2 regions of the Stenotrophomonas thermophila genome follow, and region 1 is predicted to be linked to the other one. Evidence: riboswitches for the same ligand, from Rfam matches in the RefSeq annotation. Region 1 holds a riboswitch; the other holds the start of a gene.
What was found. Region 1 has a riboswitch for cobalamin ahead of btuB (TonB-dependent vitamin B12 receptor). Riboswitches for the same ligand answer to the same signal wherever they lie in the genome.
Positions count from the first base shown of each region.

Region 1 (3,401 bases):
CTGAACCGTCAGACCGGCGCGGAAGTCGCCGAAGCGGCGGTCGATGTCCAGGCGTGCGGTCTGCTGCGCGCGGCGCGGCAGCCAGTTGTCGAACTGGGTGCTGCCATGGGTACGGTTGCGCGGGTCGGTGTAGCTGAGCTGTGCGTTGATGTCGAAGCCGGCCAGCAGCACGCCACCGGTCAGTTCGGCGCCGCGGATGCGGGCCTTCTCCACTTGCTGCATCCTGAAGGTCGCCGCATCGTAGGTAATCAGATCATCGATGCGGGTTTCATATACGTCCAGGCCCCAGTGCCAGCCCTGTCCCTGCTGCGAAACGCCCAGGTTGGCGCTCTTGGACTTCTCCGGGTTCAACGTCGGCACGCCGCTCCACGGGTCGTACAGATCGCTGAAGGTCGGCGCCTTGAACGCGGTGCCATAGCTGGCGTTGAGGCGCAGGCCGTGGCCCAGTTCCATCGCCCAGCCGGCGCTGCCGGTGGCGTGGTTGCCGAACTGCTGGTTGTCGTCGTTGCGTGCGCTGACCTGCAGCTGGTGGCGGCCGAAGCGGCCCTGGTACTGCACGAACACGCCGGTGTTGCGGCGGCTGTCGACGAGGTACCCGGCGCTGCTGCCATCCAGGTTGTCTTCGCTCCAGTCCACGCCGGTGCTCAGCAGCTGGCCTTCGGCCATGCCGAAGTCGCCCTGCAGCGAGGCGCTGTCACGATGGGTCTGGGCGCTGCCACGGGCATCGAAGTCGCCGAAGTTGTCCGACTCGTTGTCACTGCGGCCGACATTGGCGGTGAACGCCAGGCGTTCGGACGGGGTGTAGCGCAGCTTGCCGGACAGCACCTGCTGGCGGGTTTCCGAATAGTTGTAGTAGCCGTCGTAATGGTTCTTTCCGTCGGCACGCAATGCACTGCCTTCCACGTTCCATTGGTCGTTGAAGGTGTAGCCACCGCGCAGGCTCTTGGACAGGTTGCGGTAGCCGTCGCGGTCATGCTCGTCGGCAAAGCAGCCCGCGGCGAACAGCGTGGCCGAGCCGCGGCAGGCGTCGATGCCATCGGAATGCTGGTAGGCGATATCCGCACCGAACCAGCCGCGTTCGGTATCGCCGCCAATGCCACCGCTTACTTCACGCAGGCCGTTGCTGCCACCGCCAAGCTGGAAGTGCGGGGCGAAATCGCCCTGGTTGCGGCGGGTGAAGATCTGGATCACGCCACCGATGGCGTCGGCACCGTACAGACTGGACTGCGGGCCGCGAACGATTTCGACGCGCTCGATCTGCGCCAGCGGCAGGTCCTGGTACATGGCCAGGCCGAGGTCGGCACTGTTGATGCGCACGCCGTCGACCAGCACCACGGTGTGGCCCGAGTTGGTGCCGCGCAGGAACAGCGAGCTCTGCTTGCCGAGGCCGCCGGCATTGGTCAGGTTGATGCCGGCGCGGCCGCGCAGCAGCTCCTGCAGCGAGGTGGCCTGGCTGGATTCGATCTGCGCGCGGTCGATCACCTGCGCCGGCGCGATACTGTCCTGCAGCGCGATCGGGGTGCGGGTGGCGGTGACCAGGATCTGGTCGAGCGCAGTGGTGTCATCGGCGGCCTGGGCCAGCGCGGGCAGGGTGGCCAGCACGGCCAGGGACAGCATTCGGGACTGCAGCTTCATGGGGGACTCCAGGTGCCACGCACGCCCGCGTGGCGAAGGGGAGGAGCCGCGAAGGCAGGCATGCGCCGACGCCGCAGCGCAGGCTGCGGTCATCCAGCGCCATGCCCACCGCATCGCGACGTGAGGCTTCCGGGCCGGTCTCCGGGCTTGCCGCCGGGTGGCTTGGGGCCACCGTCCAGGCGCCTTCCCATGCCTGCGGCACAGTGGCGGTGTAGCCTGGAACTGACGTGCTTACCGTTGCGGGGGCAGCGCCGGCCTGGCGTGGAATCACGCGTCACCGGCTTCCCGTTTCAACCTGCCGGCCGTGGCCGCAGGTCACCTGGAAGTGCGCGCAGTCTACGGCATCGCAGGCAGTCCCGTTGCGTCGCGCCTGCTCGACTGCCTTTGCTGTGCCCTTAGAATGGTCCCTCGATCCCGTGGTGCCGTTGCCGATGTCCGCCCGTTTCCCGCTGTCCCCGCGTTGCCTGTACGGAACGCACGCATGATCCTCGACCTGGTCCGCCATGCCGGCAACGGTCGCGATGAGTTCCTCGATGGCCGCAACGATCCACCGCAGCTGGCCCGCCTGCCGCAGGAACTGGTCGACGCCTACGCCGCGCAGCCCTGGGAGCGGGTGATCAGTTCGCCGCGGCTGCGCGCGCTGCACACGGCAATGGCGCTGGCCACGCCGCGCGGGCTGGACGTGGAAGCGGACGAGGAATGGGAAGAACTGGATTTCGGCGATTGGGACGGGCAGTCGCTGTTCGACCTGCCGGAGGATGCACTGGCTGCCTTCCATGCTGACCCGCATGCGTTCCCGCCGCCGAACGGCGAGAGCTGGGGTCATTTCGAGCGGCGCATCGCGCGCGCGCTCGATCGCCTGCTCGATGAGGACGATCCGGTGCCGACGCTGGTGGTCAGCCATGGTGGCCCGCTGCGCATGGTGCTGTCGCAGGTCTGCGGCCTGCCGATGTCGCTGTGCTGGGCGCTGCGCATCGACCATGGCACGCGCCTGCGGGTATGGCTGGGGCGCGGTGAGGTCGGGCTGGTGGGCGAGCTGCTGGAGCTGCAGCAGCCGTAACCCCTCGGTCGTGCCGGCCGCTCGCCGGCAGCCTCGGGAACGCTGCGAAGATCATGCAGTTGCCGGCCAGCGGCCGGCACTACCAAGCCGTCAATCCTCGTCCGCATCCTCGGCAACGCTGTCTTCCGCGTCATCGTCGGCATCGAAGCGCTGCTCATGCACCGGGCCCGACGCCGGGCCGGCCGCCTTCAGCGGATGCGCGGCGATGCGCGCTTCATAGTCGTGTACCAGCGCATCGCGCTGCGGCTCGCTCAGTTCCTGCCAGTGGCAGTCCAGCAACGCACCTTCCAGCGAGTACAGCAGGTTCAGGCTGGGCTTGAAGCCGGCACGCTTGACCTTGACGAAGGCACCGACCGCTCCGATCGCGACCAGGTCGTCGCGGCTGCGCAGGCCGACCTGGCGCAGCCAGGCCGCGCTCTTGGGGCCGATGTTGCGCAGCTTGGGTGCGTTCATCCCAGCGCCTCGACGAACACGCGGGCGATGGCTTCCAGGCCGGCCTGGTCGTCGGCATCGAAGCGGCCCACCTTCGGGCTGTCGATGTCGAACACGCCGATCAGTTCATCGCCGCGCAGCAGCGGCACCACCAGCTCCGAACGCGAGGCCGAATCACAGGCGATGTGGCCGGGGAAGGCGTCGACATCCTCCACGCGCTGGGTGACTCGCTGGCTGGCGGCGGCACCGCACACGCCCTTGTCCAGCGGGATGC
Region 1 is NZ_CVIW01000016.1:12,532-15,932, reverse strand. Features, by position in the region: gene btuB (TonB-dependent vitamin B12 receptor) at 1-1,635, opposite strand, end outside; cobalamin riboswitch at 1,751-1,973, opposite strand; gene BN1263_RS09355 (histidine phosphatase family protein) at 2,117-2,695, shown strand; gene BN1263_RS09350 (TfoX/Sxy family protein) at 2,786-3,148, opposite strand; gene msrC (free L-methionine (R)-S-oxide reductase MsrC) at 3,145-3,401, opposite strand, start outside.

Region 2 (3,401 bases), on a different contig from region 1:
GCGCACGCGCGCGGGGTCAAGATCATCGGTGCCACCGCGCACTACGTCACCGAGGACCTGGACGAAGGCCCGATCATCGAACAGGACGTGGCCCGCGTGGACCACGCGATGGCGCCGCGCGAACTGGTGCGGCTGGGCAGTGATACCGAATCGCTGGTGCTGGCACGCGCGGTTCGCCGCCATGTGGAGCACCGCATCCTGCTCAACGGGCATCGCACGGTGGTGTTCCGGTAATCGCCCATCCCGCGTCCGCCGGGCATGGCCCGGCGCTACCACGGGTGCTATCCGGTAGTGCCGGCCGCTGGCCGGCAACTGCAGAGATCCCGAGGTTGCCGGCCAGCGGCCGGCACTACCGAATCCTGATTTCATCCCATGAAAAGCCCCCGGTTCGGCCGTCCCGCGATCTGTAGGGGGGCGTAGTTAGGGAGCTGGATGAATCGATTGTGTTGTTGTGGGCAGGAGCGCGCAAGCGGCATAAGCGACGTGCCCGGTAGCGCCGGGCCATGCCCGGCGGTCACGCCTCAGACGATCGCGATTCCCGCCTTGCCCAGCGCCTCGCGCACCATCACGTCGTTGGCTTCGGTCACCGGCTTGGTCAGCTCCCACAGGAACTTCACCCGGAAGCCGGACTTCACTGCGTCCTGCGCGCTCCACAGCACGCAGTAATCGCGGGCCAGGCCGCACACGTGCACTTCGCGGATGCGGCGCTCATGCAGCCAGCCGGCCAGGCCGGTGGCCGGGCGCTCGCCATCGGGACCGTGGTTCTCGCGGAAGGCGCTGTACGAATCCACCTGTTGGCGCGTTCCCTTGCGCAGGATCAGGTCGGCCATGGCCCAGTCCACGCCCGGGTGCAGAGCGGCGCCATCGCTGCCCTGCACGCAATGGTCGGGCCACAGGGTCTGCGGCTGCGCGTGCAGCAGGATGGTCTCGAACGGGCGTTGGCCGGGGTGCTGGCTGGCGAACGAGGCATGGTCGGCCGGGTGCCAGTCCTGGGTGGCCACCACCGTGCGGTAGCGGCGCTGCGCCAGCAGTCCGGCAATCGGTGCCACCAGCGCATCACCCTGGTCGCAGGCCAGCGCGCCACCCGGCATGAAGTCCGGCTGCAGGTCGATCACCAGCAGGGCGACGTCGGCGGGCAGGGCGGTCATGGCAGATCCACTACAAGAGAAGGGGCGACCAGCGTGGCCGCCCCTCGCTCACACGTCAATCGCCCTGCGGCGTCCCAGCGTCCTGCCCGTAGTACAGCAGGCCGATTTTGATCCGCTCGCGGCCGTTCTCGCGACGGTGGCGGTTGGCATCGCGCAGCGAATACACGCAGCCGCAGTACTCCTGCTGGTAGAACTGCTCGCGCTTGCTGATCTCGATCATGCGGCTGGCACCGCCGCCCTTGCGCCAGTTGTAGTCCCAGTACTGCAGGCCTTCGTAGCGCGAGGCGGCGCGGATGCCGCAATCGTTGATCTGCGCCATGTTCTTCCAGCGCGAGATGCCCAGCGACGAACTGATGGTGTCGTAGCCGTGCTCGTGCGCGTACAGCGCAGTGCGTTCGAAACGCATGTCGAAGCACATCGTGCAGCGGATGCCGCGTTCGGGCTCGTTCTCCATGCCACGCGCACGGCTGAACCAGTTGTCGGTGTCGTAGTCGCAGTCGATGAAGGGAATGCCATGCTGCTCGGCGAAGCGGATGTTTTCCTGCTTGCGCAGTTCGTATTCCTTCACCGGATGGATGTTGGGGTTGTAGAAGAAGATCGCGTAGTCGATCCCGGAGGCGGTGATCGCCTCCATTACCTCGCCGGAGCAGGGCGCGCAGCATGAATGCAGCAGCAGGCGCTTGCCGTTGGCAGGCAGGGTCAGGGTGGGGCGTTGGAACTCGGTCATCGTCAGGTACCGCATGGACCGCCGGCAACGGCGGTGGCCCATGCATCTGTGCGTGGGTGGACAGGGCTGGCCGGATACCGTGAAAAGGACGCACGCGGCCGCACTGCCCGCACGCGCAGGTCAGCGACGGCCCCGGCACCCTCCCCGCGGAGAGTCCAGGTCGAGTCAGGGGACGGTCGTGTCCCCCGGCCGGGGCCGGTATTCGGGCTGATGGACACGGGCCGCAGCCCACCTACTACCTGCCGCTTCCCAGGCGCGAGCCCAGTGCTGTTGGCAGGATTCGTTTCCATTCACCGCTGCGGGGCAGCTCCGGAATGGGCGCGCCAGGCGCCTTCACCGGATTCCCGTTCAAATCCCTGTCGCCATCAACGCTGCGGCGGGGATACCTTCGGCGTGCCCACGGTGGACGCATCGAGGGCAATGGTCAAGGGTCAATGAAAGCTCGGGGCTGTGGTCCGTTTCTCAGGCCGTGAGAGCGCCGCTTGCCATACTGGGCATCGACAGACGGGAGGTGGCTCGTGGCGGCGAAGTACTGCGATCTGGTCATGAAAGGCGGCATCACCAGCGGCATCGTGTACCCCAATGCGGTACTGGCGCTGGCGCGCGAGTATCGCTTCAAGAGCATCGGCGGCACCTCGGCCGGCGCCATTGCTGCGGCGGTGGCGGCTGCGGCGGCATGCGGCGATCGTCGCCAGCAGGCCGGCGAGCACCTGCCCAGTGATGCCGGTTATGGGGGGCTGTCGGCGGTGTCGGCGCAGCTGTCGCGGCGCGGGTTCATCTACAGCCTGTTCCAACCGGCGCGGGGCGCGCGTGCGGCCTATCGGCTGCTGGTGGTGCTGACCGGCAATGCGGGCCTGCCACACAAGCTGCTGTGCCTGGCGGTGGCGGTATTCGAGATCGCGCCGCTGGAAGTGCTGGTGTCGCTGGCGCTGCTGCTGGGCCTGGGCTGGTGGGGCGGCGGCTGGAGCGGTGTGGCCGCCACGCTGCTGCCGTCGCTGCTGTGCGCCTACGGTGCCGGTGTGGCCGGTGCCGCGCTGCGCGTGGCCCGCGTGGCACGGCGCAACCTGCTGGGCCTGTGCAGTGGCCTCGGCCGCGATGCACGCAAACCGGCGTTGACCGAGTGGCTGCATGAGTGCCTGCAGCAGTTGTCAGGCAAGCCACTTGATGCACCGCTGACCTTCGCCGACCTGCACGACGCACCGCGCTATGCCGGCGAGCCGGACAGCCCGCATGCGATCAGCCTGCAGATGATCACCACCTGCATCTCGCACAACGAGCCGCGTACGCTGCCACTGGGCGGCGCGCAGTTCTGGTTCCTGCGCGAAGAGTTCGAGCAGTTGTTCCCGGCCAGCGTGGTGCAGTGGCTGGTGGATCAGGCTGGCCCGCCGCTGGACGTGGAGGGGCGGCAGTACTACCCCCTGCCGCAGGGCCCGAAGCTGCCGGTGCTGGTGGCCACACGCATGAGCCTGAGCTTCCCGTTGCTGATCAGCGCGGTGCCACTGCACGAACCCTCGCGCCGCGAGCGC
Region 2 is NZ_CVIW01000005.1:42,320-45,720, forward strand. Features, by position in the region: gene purU (formyltetrahydrofolate deformylase) at 1-234, shown strand, start outside; gene pncA (bifunctional nicotinamidase/pyrazinamidase) at 522-1,148, opposite strand; gene BN1263_RS04175 (epoxyqueuosine reductase QueH) at 1,204-1,890, opposite strand; cobalamin riboswitch at 2,052-2,266, opposite strand; gene BN1263_RS04180 (patatin-like phospholipase family protein) at 2,421-3,401, shown strand, end outside.
Region 2: linked by a shared signal. The riboswitch ahead of BN1263_RS04175 (epoxyqueuosine reductase QueH) and the one ahead of btuB (TonB-dependent vitamin B12 receptor) in region 1 are both predicted to bind cobalamin.